One region of the Pelosinus sp. UFO1 genome, then DNA from elsewhere that is predicted to be linked to it. Evidence: riboswitches for the same ligand, from Rfam matches in the RefSeq annotation. Region 1 holds a riboswitch; each other region holds the start of a gene.
What was found. A riboswitch is a leader RNA that binds a small molecule or an ion and turns the genes downstream of it on or off. The one in region 1 is predicted to bind cobalamin.
Positions count from the first base shown of each region.

Region 2: it holds a riboswitch for cobalamin, as region 1 does, so the genes downstream of both, cbiD (cobalt-precorrin-5B (C(1))-methyltransferase CbiD) here and UFO1_RS18815 (sirohydrochlorin cobaltochelatase) in region 1, are expected to answer to the same signal.
Region 3: it holds a riboswitch for cobalamin, as region 1 does, so the genes downstream of both, UFO1_RS05565 (nicotinate-nucleotide--dimethylbenzimidazole phosphoribosyltransferase) here and UFO1_RS18815 (sirohydrochlorin cobaltochelatase) in region 1, are expected to answer to the same signal.
Region 4: it holds a riboswitch for cobalamin, as region 1 does, so the genes downstream of both, UFO1_RS05070 (nitrogenase component 1) here and UFO1_RS18815 (sirohydrochlorin cobaltochelatase) in region 1, are expected to answer to the same signal.

Region 1 covers NZ_CP008852.1:3,979,537-3,983,753, forward strand. Annotated here, with positions in the region: gene UFO1_RS18805 (heavy-metal-associated domain-containing protein) at 1-125, opposite strand, end outside; gene UFO1_RS18810 (hypothetical protein) at 738-1,487, opposite strand; gene UFO1_RS18815 (sirohydrochlorin cobaltochelatase) at 1,562-2,428, opposite strand; cobalamin riboswitch at 2,686-2,865, opposite strand; gene UFO1_RS18820 (isoprenylcysteine carboxylmethyltransferase family protein) at 2,947-3,600, opposite strand; gene lgt (prolipoprotein diacylglyceryl transferase) at 3,602-4,217, opposite strand, start outside.
Region 2 covers NZ_CP008852.1:2,386,110-2,390,326, reverse strand. Annotated here, with positions in the region: gene UFO1_RS11170 (glycosyltransferase family 39 protein) at 1-149, shown strand, start outside; gene UFO1_RS11165 (glycosyltransferase family 39 protein) at 161-1,762, shown strand; cobalamin riboswitch at 1,869-2,044, shown strand; gene cbiD (cobalt-precorrin-5B (C(1))-methyltransferase CbiD) at 2,121-3,221, shown strand; gene cbiE (precorrin-6y C5,15-methyltransferase (decarboxylating) subunit CbiE) at 3,206-3,832, shown strand; gene cbiT (precorrin-6Y C5,15-methyltransferase (decarboxylating) subunit CbiT) at 3,829-4,217, shown strand, end outside.
Region 3 covers NZ_CP008852.1:1,251,892-1,256,108, forward strand. Annotated here, with positions in the region: gene cobS (adenosylcobinamide-GDP ribazoletransferase) at 1-343, shown strand, start outside; gene cobC (alpha-ribazole phosphatase) at 475-1,080, shown strand; cobalamin riboswitch at 1,182-1,378, shown strand; gene UFO1_RS05565 (nicotinate-nucleotide--dimethylbenzimidazole phosphoribosyltransferase) at 1,491-2,528, shown strand; gene UFO1_RS05570 (PocR ligand-binding domain-containing protein) at 2,671-3,873, shown strand; gene UFO1_RS05575 (response regulator) at 3,898-4,217, shown strand, end outside.
Region 4 covers NZ_CP008852.1:1,138,259-1,142,475, reverse strand. Annotated here, with positions in the region: gene UFO1_RS05075 (TonB-dependent siderophore receptor) at 1-167, opposite strand, end outside; gene UFO1_RS05070 (nitrogenase component 1) at 260-1,567, opposite strand; cobalamin riboswitch at 1,753-1,936, opposite strand; gene cobO (cob(I)yrinic acid a,c-diamide adenosyltransferase) at 2,010-2,543, opposite strand; gene UFO1_RS05060 (sirohydrochlorin cobaltochelatase) at 2,584-3,387, opposite strand; gene UFO1_RS05055 (Nramp family divalent metal transporter) at 3,807-4,217, shown strand, end outside.

The DNA of each region.
Region 1 (4,217 bases):
CTGTCCAAATCAACATAGGCGCTTGCAACGCCTGCAACTTCTTTAAGAGCATTCTCGACGGCCATCTTACAATGACCACAAGACATTCCTTCGATTTTTATTACTGTTTCACCAGTTTGACCCATTTCATTCACCTCCCCTCTTACCTGTAGTGCTTTATCCGAAGACCAAGTCACTCTAAAGGTCTCTGGACATGATTTGTGAAATTGTTTTAAAACATTCATCATTTTCCTTGTCTACTAGCACATACTCATCCCTCTTTATACTATACCCCCGTATAGTATAATTTAAGTATATGATAATGTTTTCATCTAGTCAATACCCTATAGTGACCCAAAAGATGGCGTTGCCGTGCGGCCAATATACCAGCACTCACTACCACCTGCCGCAAAAAAAGCTGCCTTTACCGGCAGCTTTACTGGAAGAACTTTGACTGCAAGACACTACTTATTTAATGGTGTTTAAGCTTGTCTAGTCTTGCATAGGTAATTTTTTTAAACTCTTCAAATAAAACGTCCTGAACTATTTCGCTAATGGATCAGGTACATGGTTTTCGTGCCCGAGACAATAGCGGAATGGTGATCGTTCTTTTATGAGTATGAAAACATCACTATCTTTCGCTCTTCGCCATTATGTGATAGTCGCCAGCGTGATTTATGAGATGATTTTTACTTCTCCGCCCCAGGAAATCGTAATCCCCTAAGACAGCCATACGTAATGTCTGCCCAGACAATACATTAGGTCAGGGTTAAAGTGGGCAGCAAGTCGCTCTGGCCTATTAAGAAAATGATGCCAACTGCAATACTATATAACGCCGTAGTGCTTGCTAATATTACATAGACTTTTGGATTTTTTGCAGCTTGTGCATAACCATTTAAGAGAAGAAGGATTAACACAGTTTGCGCTATAAATAAACCAATAATAAATGCTAACACGGCTGTAAGTCCTAAAGCTACCGTACCAGCTCCTGCGGCCGCAGTAAATAATAAGATTTGTGTTCCAGTTTCTCCTCCAATTCCGTGAAGTATTCCTATACAGCAAGCACTACGAGCACCCAGGTCAACTGAAAAATCTTGCTGCACTGGAGTACTTACTGGTTTAAATTTTGATTTTAACCAATATGATATTTTCCTTATCCCCATAAAAAGCAATGTCCATCTACTAAGTAATACTTGCTCATCCTTCCGATTAAAAAGAGCCACAATTAACCAAATGCCCAAACCAATTAAGATAATCCCAACAATGCGTTCTATAACTCCATCTACCCATTCTGGTAATACATTTCCGAGTAAAATTGCAGCACTACCGAACACTAAATTAACCAACGCATGACCCATTACATAGTAAAGTGATAAGAAGAAACTTTTTTTCTTCGTATCTTCTGCTCCAATAAAATCGGTGATAGCGGCGATATGATCCCAATCGATTGCATGCCTAAGCCCGAGTACAAAACCTAACCCAATTATAGCGCCAATTTCGGCATTCATCTTTTTAATCTCCTTTAATTCAGCCCACAGGCATCTATCTCATGAAATTACATAATAGTATGACCGGTTTAAAACTAGTGTTTTTTAGCTTTATGCACGATCAGTTGATCAATAGCATCTTTTAGATGCTGTACATAAATATCCTGGATAGCTAGATTTTCGCCCAAGCCGTGGAAATATATATCAACATTAAACCCAGCTTTAAGTAATTGGGATTTAGCAGAATCTTCTTCATCACCAGCCATGTCTTTAGTGGCATGGTCGCCAGCTACCAGCATAAATGGCAACAAAGTCAAGTTCTTCACCTTTTTACTTTTCAATTTTTCAATAACGCTATCCAGTGCTGGGAAACCTTCGACAGTATATACAAAAATATTATTCAACCCGGCTTCTTCTAATTTTATTTGTAAAGCGGCATAAGCAGTATTAGCAGGATGTACTCCCCCATGACCCATAAGCACTATCGCTTCCTGGTCTCTTAACTTAGGTAGTTGCGTTTCAACAGCCTTAATGGCAATCAGGTAATCGTCTGGGTTGCCTTTCTGTCCCATATAATAAAGAAGTGGACGGCCAAGAGTAATCTTATCAAACACTTTAGTATGAGCAAAATGTACAGAAACCGCTCTTAACTTTTCATATTCTTCAGCAGCGGCCACATATAGTGGCTGGATGAATACTTCTTTATATCCCTCAGCTTGCAATCTTTCAAGCGCTTGCTTTTCCGTATCAATTAGAATACCATCTCGCTCAGCCAATTTCTTAATGACAATACGGGAAGTAAACGCCCGACGTACCTCGTAATTAGGGAAGGTAACTCTGATTTTGCTTTCTGTACTTTCAATGGCCATTTTCAACGTATCAAGATAAGTAGTTCCAAAGCTAACAACTAAAATAGCCCTTTTATCCGCCAAACAGTTGACGGTACTAGCTGTTTTTTCCATTATAAATTCCTCCAATTATTATAGCTAAATACCAAATGATGAATATTGGGGTAGATTTTCATGCAACATACTAACTTCCGCTCCCCAAGATGGAATCGTCAATACACTACGTAAAAAAAATAATCTCCCATCCAAGAACGGGAGACGTAATATAAGCCAGGCAAAGTTATATCGATAAAAATCCCTGCGAAAAAACGCAACGATGAAATATTGTACAACAGCATGTACTTAAATCCCCTCCCCATCGCTCGTGGGTAAACGGTGACTATTAAATAGGCAGTTCTTCTGACTTAGGATCGTAACATTCCTGCGCCTTCCCAAAACTATTATTTCAGTGACATCATGCAGGTTTGCTCCCCTTTACAGCGGCGGGACCGTGTTGGATTTACACCAACTTCCCTATTAAGCCCGTAGGCACCTATCTTACTATATTTAGTTAAGAAAATCCTATTTAAAGTTACTATCAATATCTAACGTTGTCAAGCTTTTGTTCAATACAAACCGTGTATCAAAACTTTTTACTTATCCTGCTTACTCCCAATTAGGCCCCTTCGACCTAATCTGGGGAAAAAACGTGGAGTCACTGCCGCATAGGCGGCATAGTCTTCACCAAATTGTTCCATTGCTTCCCGTTCTTCTTGCCTAGCCAACCAAATATACATCCGCACAAGAATAGGGAACATAGCCAATGTTAACAGCGTTGGCCACTGCAGCAAGAAACCCAACAGGATCACGATAAAAGCAATATATTGAGGATGACGCACATAGGCATAAGGACCATTCACTGCGATCACACCCCTACGCTGGGCACTGTGCAAAAATCTCCATGTAAAACCAAGAAAGATAAGCCCCCCAAAAATAAACCAGTTACTTAATTCGTGAATAGGATTGTGGTGGGGATCACCTGTTAGTCCCAGCAATGTATACCAAAGGTGTCCGGCATCATGAGAAAAGAGATTGATTTGTGGATAGTGGCTCCCCAGCCACCCGGAAAGTAAATAAATACTCAAAGGAAAACCATACATCTCTGCAAATAGCGCTACAATAAAAGCGGAAAAGGTACCAAAGGAACGCCAATCCCGACCAGAACGCGGACGAGTAAAACTAAAGGCAAAAATAATAAAGATAAGCGAATTGATGACCACAATTGGCCATAGTCCATAATCTGACATGTTATTCAGTCTCTCCTTTCCGATACCACAACCATAAGCTACTAGCAAGCATTGCCGTTAACAGCGCCGTCATTTGCGCCACTTTAAGACCGCCAAATAGTAAGCTATCCGTACGTAAAAATTCCAAACCAAATCGGGCCAGGGAATAGAGAATGAAATAGGTTATTGCCACCTGTCCATCAAACTGTTTCCGACGGAATATATACAGTAGGACGGCTAGAATCATGAGATCAAACCCAGCCTCAAATAGTTCGGCTGGCACCAATGGCATTGCTCCCCATGCTTGATATGCCGATGTTCCCGGCTGATAGACAACGCCATACCAGGCAGTTGTCGGCTTTCCATAGGCATCACCGTTTAATAAACAGCCAATACGCCCAATAGCCTGCCCTAGGATAAGACCTGGTGTACTAATATCGGCAAAACGCCGGAAGGATAATCCTTTACTTCGGAAATACCATCCCGCCAGCAATAAATTGGCTATCACCGCTCCCTGAATGGAGAGCCCCCCCTGCCAAAACATCAACGCCTGCAAAGGATTGCTGCTATAGTCTTGCCAAGAGAAGACAACTTCCCAAACGCGTGCTCCTAAAAATCCTGCTATTACACCATATAAA
Region 2 (4,217 bases), 1.6 Mb from region 1:
ATGATGATCTAAATCAATATATTCAAGAAAGTCCAAGGGCATATTTTCTCCTTAGACAAGCTGAATATGATCGTTTAACAAACAAAAGCATCCAATTACTTACGGTTTTATCTGTTATTGACGATAAAATTTTACTACTCAAAAAATAGGGGAGGTACTTATGGCAAAGCGCTTAACAATGTTGTTGCTTTTTCTTTCATCATTAACCTTTTTTCTATCCTTTAATGCCTCTCTCCCAATAAGCGACCCTGTAGAATCCAATTATGCATTAACAGCTAAAGAAATGGTACTGACTGGTGATTGGATGTCGCCTCAAATTTATGGACATTATTGGTTTGATAAACCGATTATGGTCTATTGGTTGCTTGCTATAAGTTTTAAGATATTTGGTATTACTGATTTTGCCGCACGTTTTCCTGCCGGATTATTTAGCGCTGCTAGTGTAACTTTTACTTACTGGTTTGGACAAAAAATTTTTAGTAATACCAAAACCGCACTCTTAAGCTCTTTAGTATTAGCAACCTCCTTAGAATTTTGGGTATTAGCTAAAATGGTTATTACTGATTCTATCTTATTTTTTTATACTAGTATTACTTTAGCTATGTTATATCTCGGTCTGAAAAATACTGGTTCGAAATGGTATGTTTCATTAGCTTATATGGCCGCGGGACTGGCCGTATTAACCAAAGGTCCTGTTGGCCTTGTGCTACCAGGATTAATTATCTGTAGTTATATAATGATTTCTCGCCAATGGCAGCTATTTAGAAAGGTATTTATTCTCCCTGGGATCTTTGCCTTTTTAATAATTGCTGCTCCTTGGTATGTTAAGATGTACCAATTACACGGTACAAATTTTCTTGATACCTTTTTGGGATTACATAACTATCTTCGTGCCACAGTGTCCGAACATCCTAAAGATAATGTCTTTTATTATTATCTAGTCCTATTTCCCATCAGCTTATTACCTTGGTCAGGAATTTTCATTAAATCAATGGGTGTTGTTAGAAAAGAACTTTCGTCATCTCAGCTAATTTATTTAACAAATTGGTCTATTCTAACGATTATTTTTTACACAATGATGGCTACTAAATATCCTACATATGTTTTCCCTGCATCCTTTCCCGCAGCCTTACTAATTGGCTATACTTTAGGGAAAATGCAAAGTCTGAAGGATCGAAAGGTTTGGTGGTGGCTATCCATTCCAGCCATTGCGCTATTACTTCTTATTTCGCTAAGTAGTCGATTTATCCCAACTGCAGCTAGTTGGACAATGCTATATATTGGTGCTTTCGTTTCAATTGCTTTAATACTTTGGAAACAATTAAAAGGAAATGTCTATCACTTGCCACAGATAATAGCAATAGTAACCGTAATTATGAATTTATTCCTAATTCATAATGGCCTTATACCATTAGCAGAAACACGCTCTGCTAAAAGTATCTCTGCTGAGTTACCAGCAGAAAGGGCTAGAATAGCCTCCTATGGTGAATATTCAACATCGGCGGTGTTTTATAGTGGCTATAATATTCCTCGATTAATACATGAAGAAGAACCGCAGCAACTAGGTACTTGGGCAGGAAAATATACAATGCCTACGCAAACGATCAGAGAATTTACTTCTGATACCAGTATGTCGTATATATTGGTCTCAAATAAAGATAACAGGAATTTTATGAATGAACCTTTTTCTAAGCAGTTTTCTCCAGTCGCTACACGTAATGCGATAACACTATATCAGCGAGTGGCCAATCACAATGATTGAAACAGACTAATTGAATAAATCATCTATAATTTATAAATAATAGCAGGAATATTAGCAGTAGTAGTGGAATACTACAAAAATATACCAATAACAACATAATAACAAAATTAATAATTTGGGAATAGGTGCTTATGCTTAAAAGGGAAGTCCGGTCAAAGCCGGCGCGGTCCCGCCACTGTATTGGGGAGCACAGCTAAGAATATACCACTGGAAATAATCCGGGAAGGTTTAGCTATGTAATGAACCAGAGTCAGGAGACCTGCCTATTCTGACACACACCGTTATGACCTACGGAGGATAGGCAGGTGGTAGAATAAATTAGGTTTATTGTACCTCCTGCCTGCAGGGGGTTTTTATTTTGCAAAAAAAAATGAAGTCTGGAATTACTACTGGCACTTGTGCCGCTGCAGCAACTAAAGCTGCATTATTAGCATGGTCCGGGCAATTGCCTACTACTGTACATGTAACCTCACCACAGGGACAAAATATCCATGTAAAAATTGCAACATGTCAGCCCTTATATAATGGAGGAAAGGCAAGTATCATTAAGGATGCAGGAGATGATCCTGATGTTACAAATGGTACAATGATCTTTGCTGAAGTAGAAATCAATAAAACGAGTGAGATAATCCTAAAAGCTGGAGTTGGAGTGGGGTTTGTTACCAAACCAGGTTTATCTGTAGCTGTTGGTCAGCCCGCTATTAACCCTGGACCTCGTAAAATGATCATGCAAGCAATACAAGATGTATTACCTACTGGTTGTGGTGTAAGTGTTACTATTTCAATACCTGATGGTGAAAGGTTAGCACAACGAACTTTAAATCCAACATTAGGCATTGTAGGCGGTTTATCCATTATTGGTACTACTGGTATAGTGGAACCAATGTCAGAAGAAGCCTTTAAAAATTCATTATCACCACAGATTTCTATGGTAAAGGCATTAGGATATAATCAAATTGTCTTTGCTCCTGGAAAAATGGGACAAGAAATCGCCATCAATCGATATAATCTCCCTAGAGAAGCAGTAATACAAACTAGCAATTTTGTCGGACATATGTTGGAAAGTGCTGTACATTATGGTATGGAGCAAGTATTGTTATTTGGCCATTTGGGAAAAATTGTAAAAGTGGCTGCAGGGATTTTTCATACCCATAATCGTATGGCTGATGCTCGTTTTGAAACACTGGCTGCCTATATGGCTTCCCTAGGCGCACCGCAGTCTGCGATACAAGAAGTATTAGACTGTAATACTACGGAATCTGCTATGCCAATTATTACAAAATACAAATTGCATGAAGTGTACCGCGTAATTGCCCAAAGAGCCAGCATACGTGCTGAGCGTTATATCTTTGGTGATCTAAGAGTGGGTACTGCTATGATTACTCTTAAAGGAGATATATTAGCAACTGATGATACCGCACAAGAAATTGGAGGCAATCTAGGATGGAACATAAAATAATAGTAGTAGGAATTGGACCAGGATCACCTGATTATATATTGCCAGTGGCTAGTCGCATAATTGCCCAGGCAGACGTACTAGTTGGAAGTCAACGAGCTCTTATAACATTTGCACCTAAACATGCAACGGTTAAAGTTATCGATCGAGATATCAGTGGCGTTTTAACGTTCATCGCTACATCCCTTTCGCAAAGTGATGTAGTGGTAATGGTTTCAGGTGATCCGGGTTTTTACAGTTTCCTAGCTACTCTTAAAACTAAATTTACGTCAGAACGTATTACCGTTATCCCAGGAATAAGCTCTATGCAGTTAGCTTTCGCCCGTATAACTGCTATATGGCAAGATGCACGTCTTATCAGTATGCATGGTCGCACAGCCAATGATAATGATTTAAATTATGCTCCTGACAAAAAGCTCGGCATTCTAACTGATTATGAACAAGATCCAAAGTTTATTGCGGGCGTACTCATAGATCATGGTTGGCCGTTAAATGCAAAAGTATGGTTGTGTGCTAATTTGTCTTATGAAAATGAAGAGATTAAGCATTCAACTCTAAGTGAAGTAAAAATGCTAGATGGGTTTACTCATTGTGTAATGGTGGTGGCAGCATGAGCTATTTTCCAGGGATTAAGGATGAGGACTTTATTCGTGGTGATATTCCAATGACGAAGCAAGAAGTTCGTATTTTAGTTCTTACTAAAGCGAAGATTTGTCCTACTGACACTATTATAGACATTGGGGCCGGTACTGGCTCCCTCTCAATTGAGGCGGCCTTACAAGCTAGTAGTGGTAAAGTATATGCGATCGAACGGCATCCAGAGGGAGCTCAACTAATTCGTTCTAATGCAATACATTTTGGCGCAGATAATATCGAAGTCATCTCAGGTTCCGCACCGGAGGCATTGCAGGGTCTTCCCATTGCTGATGTAATCTTTATCGGCGGGAGCGGTGGTCACTTACAAGAACTTTTAGCCCAAAGTAATAGTTTACTTAAACC
Region 3 (4,217 bases), 2.4 Mb from region 1:
TGAACCGGTGCTGCTGCCGATAGCGATATTTGTAATGCCGATCATAGGTAGAACTGCTGTTGTCATGGCGATTACTCTATACCCTTATGCTAGGGCTGATGGACTAGGTAAAGGACTTAGTCAATGCGAACATAAAAATACTCTTTATATAGCAGGTCTAATAGCAATTTTATTATTAGTTCCTTTCGGTAAACTTGTTTTACTTAGTAGTGGGGTAGCAATTGCCTTTGCCATCCTTGTTGCTGAATATGTCAATAAACGTTTAGGCGGCTTAACAGGTGATGTATATGGGGCAGTTGTTGAACTGACAGAACTTGTAGCTCTAGTAGTATTTCTTTTTTAGTTTTCATATGTAGTAAAGCTAGTGTAATTTTTATAATAATTATATCTTTCGTTGTGTTAGTGAACAAATTAATACCTATAGAATATACCTTTGTAAGGTGAATAATTTTAAAGCAAGGAAGGGGTGAGGCGTTGACTAAAGTAATTTACGTTAGACATGGTCAAACTTCTTGGAATAAGGCAAAAAAGTACCAAGGGCATAGTGACATTCCCTTAAATGAAAAAGGATTAGAACAAGCCCAATTGGTAGGAAAGCGGCTTGCTAAGGAAAATATAAGTGCAGTTTATAGTAGTGATTTATCCCGTGCAGCTCAGACGGCAAATATCATCGCTCGGTATCATAATTTGCAAGGGATAAAGATAAAAGGATTTCGCGAAATAAACTTTGGCTTGTGGGAAGGGTGTACCTATGCCGAAATTATGGCGCTTTGGCCTGAGGCTTTAACAAGCATGTATTCTTCCCCAGGAGCAATTAAAGCGCCAGAAGGAGAAAGTTTTCTGGATCTTAAATGGAGGGCGAAGGGGGCCTTAAGCCAATGTATTAAGGCGCATGAAGAGGAAACGATTGTGATTGTATGTCATGGAGGCACAATGAGAGTACTGCTTTGTGATGCATTGCAGTTAAGTCTAGATAAGATGTGGTCTATCCGTCAAGATAGTACAGGAATTAATATCATTGAGTACTTTAGTAACCAGCCAATTCTTTCCTTGGTCAACGATACTTGCCATTTAAAATAAGGTTAGATGGGACATTTTTTACCATCTACCCTACTATCTTGCTAACATACTTGTTACACATAGGAGAACAGGTTTCATTGTAGAACTACTGTGACAACTGAATAATTTGCCACCAAACAGGTGCCTCTTACGTAAAGAGGAGAATAGGGAAGTTCGGAAGGATTGTAAAGATCCTTAAACGACGCGGTCGCGCCACTGTAATCGGGGAGATACTCTTACATTGCCACCAGGAAACTGGGAAGGCGTAAGGTTTTATGATCCGTAAGTCAGGAGACCTGCCTGTTATGGCTGTCATTTACCTCCGCGTAAGGGGTAATGCCAGAAGGATGGGATTTTTTATAAAATACCTAGCCTTTTGGGCTAGGTATTTTTATATTTAAAAATGATATGAAAATAAAGGAGGAGTAAAAATGGATTTGGAAAAAAAGGTTGATGAGTTGCTGAACGGAGCAGCAAAACCTCGAGAAAGTTTGGGCCTACTAGAAAAATATTTAAAAAAAATCATCTTGTCTTGGGGAAAGATCAATCCAGAAATGAAGCCTCATCATATAATTTTTGCAGCAGATAACGGTGTGGTAGAAGAGGGAACTGCCAATGACCCGATCGAGATTACTTATTTGCAAACGAAAAATATGGCAGCAGGTCATGCCACGATCAGTTGTTTTTGTCGGCACAATCAAATACCTTATAGCGTAGTTGACATTGGAATTAATAATAAATTAGAAGCTGGTATTAATCGTAAAGTTGCCTTAGGTACTAAAAACTTTATGAAAGAAGAAGCTATGAGTCAGGCTGAATTTGAACAAGCTTGGGATGTGGGCAAAGAAATGGTTCAGCATTTGGTTGAGGAAGGTTATAACCTAATTTCTTTTGGTGAAATGGGAATTGGCAATACCACAACCTCATCAGCAGTGCTTCATGCTTTAACGGGAATGTTACCCGAATTTGTGGTAGGTTATGGGGCTGCCTTAAATGATAATGAATTATTAAAAAGAAAACGGAATGTGGTTGCAAAAGGGGTAGAACGCCATAAAGCCCAAATGAATACTGTAAAAGATATTTTACGTTGTGTAGGGGGATTTGATATTGTTGCTATCTGTGCCGGCATGTTAGAGTGCGCAAGACTCAGGATACCCTTTGTAATAGATGGATTTATAACAGCAGTTGCCTATGCTTGTGCAGCGCGCATCGATGGTACTATTGAAAAACATGCGATTCCATCACATATGTCAAAGGAACCTGGGATGGCCTACTCACTGATGTTGGGAAATATTCTAGCAGAGGATGTATTAATCCGGGCAAATATGGCATTAGGGGAAGGAACAGGTGCTGTTCTTATGGTTTCTATGTTAAAGACAATGTCTTACACAATTCATAATATGGCAAGAATGTCTGATTTTGTGTTAAGTGAGCCTGTGCCTGCTCCCAACCAGGTTGTTGCCATGTAAAGATTGCCTTTACTTGCTAGAATATAGTAATTTATTGCTGTTAGCAGGAACTAGTTTGCTCTTTAGCTAATACTCCTCATATAAAATAGCAAAAAAGTGATATGATGCTGAAGTCTTATGAGGGGGTCTTCTAGTGCAAACAATGAATGGATTTACCTTAGGTGAAATTGTAAATACTCAGATTTTACAGGAAATTCAGGATAAATTCTCAGAAGCTACTGGGTTAGCGTCCGTAATTGTAGACCCTGAAGGAAATCCTATTACCAATCCTAGTAATTTTACGAAATTTTGCACTTATATCCGATCTTGTTCTGAAGGGTTTGCCCGTTGCACCCAATGTGATGATAGAGGAGGGCGGGGTAACCAAAAGCCCTCTGTCTATCGCTGTCATAATGGTTTAACCGATTTGGCGGCACCAATCATTGTAAACAATGAGTATATAGGGGCTTTTCTTGCAGGACAAGTTATTCTTGCACAAGCGGACTATGATACGAAAGCTGAAATGTTTGAGCGAACAGCTAACCTAGGATTGGATTCAGAATTATTGTCAGAGTTTTTTGATATTATAGAGGTTGTACCAGAAAAAAGAATTAAAGCAGCAGCAGACCTAATTTATATCATGTCAAATTATATTGTAGAAATTGGTGTAGCGAATATTGCGAGTAAGCAGCTAGTAAAAGAAGTAAAGGTGAAAGCGGAACTTGAGGCTATGCTGCGTGCTACGGAATTAAAGGCACTGCAATCTCAGGTTAATCCTCATTTTTTGTTTAATACATTAAATACAATTGCAAGATTGGCTATGCTAGAGGGAGCAAGTCAAACACAAGAAGTAGTTTATGCGTTATCAGATCTGCTTCGGAATAATTTAAGAGACATTGAAATTTTACGAAGCTTAGAACAAGAAGTAAAATCCATCAGAGATTATCTGTTGATACAGAAAGTACGTTTTGGAGAACGTATTGAGACTTATATTGAGGTAGATCCTTTGATAATGGAAACGAAGATTCCTCCTCTTACTCTTCAACCTTTAGTTGAAAATGCGATTATTCATGGTTTGGAAAACAAAGTAGAGGGCGGAGTCGTTCGTGTAAGTGGAAAAATTGAAGGAAATGACGTAGTTCTCCTTGTGAGTGATACTGGGGACGGTGTTTCAGCAGAGGATATTCGTACTATTTTCCATGCGGAAAAGCGCAAGCAAATTCATGGTCAAACGACGGGACTTGGAATCATTAATGTTCACAAGCGAATTCAGCATTATTTTGGTAACGAATATGGCCTTACCATGGAGAGTAAAGTAGGGGAAGGAACTAACATTTACATTCGAATTCCCTACTGTTCCTTATAAGAGAGTCTACCAGAGGAGAAAAGAATGTATACATTATTGATCGCAGATGATGAACAATTAGAGCGGCAAGCATTACGATTTATTGTGGAGCAAAAATGTCCGAACATTCGGATCATAGGCGAAACAGGAGACGGAAAGAGTGCTGTTCAGATTGCTGCAATAGAAAAACCAGATATTGTTTTAATGGATATCCGTATGCCTGAAATGAATGGGTTAGAAGCAGCTAAGCGTATTCGATCAGCTTTACCAAACACAATCATTATCATGCTTACCGCTTTTGATGAATTTAGCTATGCAAAACAGGCGTTAACAATTGGGGTTGTTGAGTATTTACTAAAACCTGT
Region 4 (4,217 bases), 2.3 Mb from region 1:
GTTACATTAGCAGCTGTTTCTGTTATTTTTGTAGGTACCCGATTGGCTGTCACCACCATTTGATCAAAGGAATATTCCTCACTTTCATTTGCATACACATTTTGCATTTGTAGTAATAGGGCACTACTTAACACACAGGCACATAGCTTGGCCTTTATCTGCTTCACACTTTTCCCTCCTATGTATATTTGATATTAACTAAAAAAGATAAAAATCTTTTAGCCACTTAAGTTATTATCTGTTGCTAGCTTTACAACAGTTACTTACTAAGTAACCACGCTTTCTTTAGCGATATATGTTTATTCCAAAACCCTTCTACCATATGACTAGTACCCCGTAGTCCCATAAGAGGGCGATTTTTAAGTATCATTTCATCATAAAGGGGTAAGGAGATATGCTGATATTCTATATTTTCAACTGCTTTTTGATGCAAAATCGCTTTCTCTTTACTACTCGCCATAAGCAATCCTCCTGCTAGACCTGCTAAATGTTGCTCAATTTTCTGTTGGTCTTTATATCCATCTAATACGATACCAATATAATCAGGATAACTCTGTTTGAAAGGAACTCCATTATGCAATACAGTTATGATTTCTTTGGTATCTACCCATTCATTACGTACTGCCTGAGATATACCAAAAGCTACTGAAGACGGAGCTGCAATGATTATATTTTCAAACCATATATCTCCCCAAAGCTTTTGCTTATCTTTGCTAATAATACTAAGTCCTTGTACTAGAAGATTTGCTTCTTGATGAAGCGTTTTTAGCCCATTACTTTCTCCAGACATATAATAATCAATCGCTTTTAACCAATTTAAAGAACCCCGTAAACCATAAGGAGGTAATAGGGAGACATAAGGGATATTGTACTCTTCTTCTAATAACTCTGCTATCTCCCTTCCTAGTTCGTCATGCACGACGATATTCAGTTGTGCTTGGGTCATATTTGCGATTTCCTGGGTAGTGCTTCCTGCTCCTGGACAAGCTAATACTTCATAACCCGCTAACGTCAACATACGTCTTAATTCTTGCAAATCATAAAATTCATTATAATATCCAAAAGTACATCCTAGTAAATTAACTGTTTTTGTTTTTACTACACTACGGGACCGAAGAGGCATATTACGATAGTAAGCCTTAGCAGCTGCCTGATATCCTGCCCAAAAACCTTCATGCAAATCGTGACTATCTAAACAAACAACAGGACAATTCATATTTGCTTGCTTAGCAATCTGCAAAAGGTCATCATTACTAGTGATATTTGTACAGCTATTCTCCAATAGCACTATAGATGGCTGATAATTTTGTTTTATTGAATCTAGAATAGTTAGTAGATATTTTTCTGTACCGAGGGGTACAGCATTTTCATTTATTGGAGAGCAAAAAAATCGTCTTCCAGCAGTAGGGCATTGTTTTTCAATATACCCTTGGGTTGAAAAGTAACAACATAAAGGACTGTTAATTACTATAACAGCATCTGGAATACCTGCAAAGAAAGTAGTTGCACCTGTCAATCCACAACTGTTGTTTTCCTGACACATGTAGGTCAAATGGCTCGTAATCATATCCAATCCCCCTATTTTTATCGCTCCTAAAAATAGCCGTAAAAAAATCTCCTAACCTAAAAAGGCTAAGAGATTTTACAATAGCATAAAGCAAATAGTAATCCCGGCGTACATATACGCCGGGAAAAAATAAGCACAATAAAAAAACTATCGTACAAATCCCCTCCCCATCTCTCGCAGGTTATAACGGTGATTGCTATATAGGCAGTTCTCCTGACTCTGAATCATTGCTTGCCCATACCTTCCCAAGACTGTCGTCTCAGTGGCATAACCATGGGTTCACTCCTCATTACAGTGGCGGGACCGCGCCGGCTTTGAACCGAACTTCCCTATTAAGCCCCGAAGGGCACCTATACCATTCATATGAAATTTGTCTATGTTACAAGATTCACTTTATAATGTTTTTACAGAATTGTCAAGCAGTTCCTTGCTAATAATCTCTTTAAAATTCGATTCCTCTTTGTGCCTTAATTCCTTTTTTATAAGGATGCTTAATTTCTTTCATCTCTGTCACTAAATCGGCTTTTGCAATAATTTCATCACGAACCTCCCGCCCTGTTAAGACAAGATGTAGTGAATCGGGCTTTACTTCTAATACTTCTAGTACAGACTCTAAAGAGAGAACACCAAACTTAATTGCATAATTAATTTCGTCTAAGATAATCATATCCCATTCTTCGGATACGATTTCTTTTCTAGCCACTTGTAATGCCTCTTGGGCTGCCTGGCGATGATCTATCAAAGAATCTTCCGTACTATTTCGGACAAAACCTTCTCCCATTTGCCGCATTACAAAGTTGGACCCCAAAGCGTCTGCTGCCTTTAGCTCTCCATATTTCCAATTCCCTTTTATAAATTGCAATATTAATACTTTAAACCCCTGTCCCCAGGCTCTTAACCCCAGGCCTAAGGATGCCGTAGTCTTTCCCTTACCATTCCCTGTATGAACAATAATTAGGCCTTCTCTTTTTTCCATGTAACCCTCTTCCTTTCTTAGTTACCGCTGTTTTGTCCAGTTAATTCAGTATATCTTTTAAATGCTGAACATAAAGATCCTGAATCCCTGAATTTTCTCCTAAACCATGAAGATAAATAGCAACTTCAAATCCAGCCTGTAGTAACTGGGATTTCGCCGAATCTTCCTCATCACTAGCCATATCATTTGCAACGTGATCGCCAGATACAAGCATAAATGGCATCAAAGTTACTTTTTTGATATCCTTTTGTTTTAATTTTTTTATAACCCTCTCCAATGAGGGAAAACCTTCCACCGTATAAACATACACATGTTCTAGATTGGCATCTTCCAGTTTCATTTGCAAAGTAGAATAAGCAGTATTACCAGGGTGTACTCCACCATGCCCCATAAAAACAACGGCTTCTTGTTCTTTTACCTTTGGAAGCTGTGTTCTTATCGCGTCTATTACCTCTAGATAATCATCTGGTTTGCCTTCTTGTCCCGTATAATACAAAAGAGCGCGACCAAGGGCAATCTTTTCGAATATTTCAGCGTGGGCATAATGAGCAACCATTCTTTTAACCTTATCATATTCTTCTCCTACTACCACATGCAAGGGTTGAATATATACTTCTTGGTATCCTTCTTCCTGCAGCTTTTGCAATGCTTCTTTTTCCGTATCAATTTCAAGGCCATCCCTCTTTGCTAATCTTTTGATAACAATGCGGGAGGTAAAGGCCCTTCGCACTTCATACTGAGGAAAAGTAGATTTTATTTTATTTTCTATGCTTTCAATACTTGACTTCATTCCATCCTGATAGGTTGTACCAAAACTAACTACTAAAATAGCTTTTTTTAACATATGTAACTCCTCTTTTATTCCTTATATCGAAAATACTGCATATAAAATAAATCTCCCAACCAAAGGCGGAAGATTTGATTTCATCAAAAAGAACTATATAGCACTCTGTGCTTATTTACGGAATCAGAAAGTATAACACTTTCTTGATTCCAAGTAAGAGCGACTAAGACTTCTGCCTGCGTCCGAGCACTTGGCACAAGCCAAGTCTTTTCTTATTTCTTCTTTATTCTATTTAAAAATTATACTATTCTTTTTAAATTGTCAAGTTCTATATCCAATTGTCTCTTCCTTGGTAACAAAATTATTATCATTACATATTATATAGTAATTAAAGCGTTTTAAAAGTTAGCCATGGCTAACCATACTATTGTGTTTTGTAGTAGTAATTACACATAGCACTTACGTAAGGAGTGGGAATATTGAAGGAAGATCAATTTATCACCAGCCTACCGATTAATTTGCCGTTAATACCTGGGGAAGAAATTAAAACCAAGGCCAAAGGGCTATTAAAATACCTCGGACCTGCTTTTATTGTCAGCGTAGCGTATATGGATCCTGGAAATTTCGGTACTAACATTAGTGGTGGTTCCCAATTTGGTTATAACTTACTATGGGTCATTCTTTGGAGTAATTTGATGGCTATCTTTGTCCAAATTCTCTCTGCAAAAGTTGGCATTGCTACTGGAGTTAGTTTACCAGTACACTGCGGCAATGTCTTTTCACGAGGCGTGAATTGGTTCTTATGGACTATAGCAACCCTGGCGGCTATGGCTACCGATCTTGCAGAGTTTTTGGGAGGCGTCCTTGGTTTTTACTTACTATTTAATATC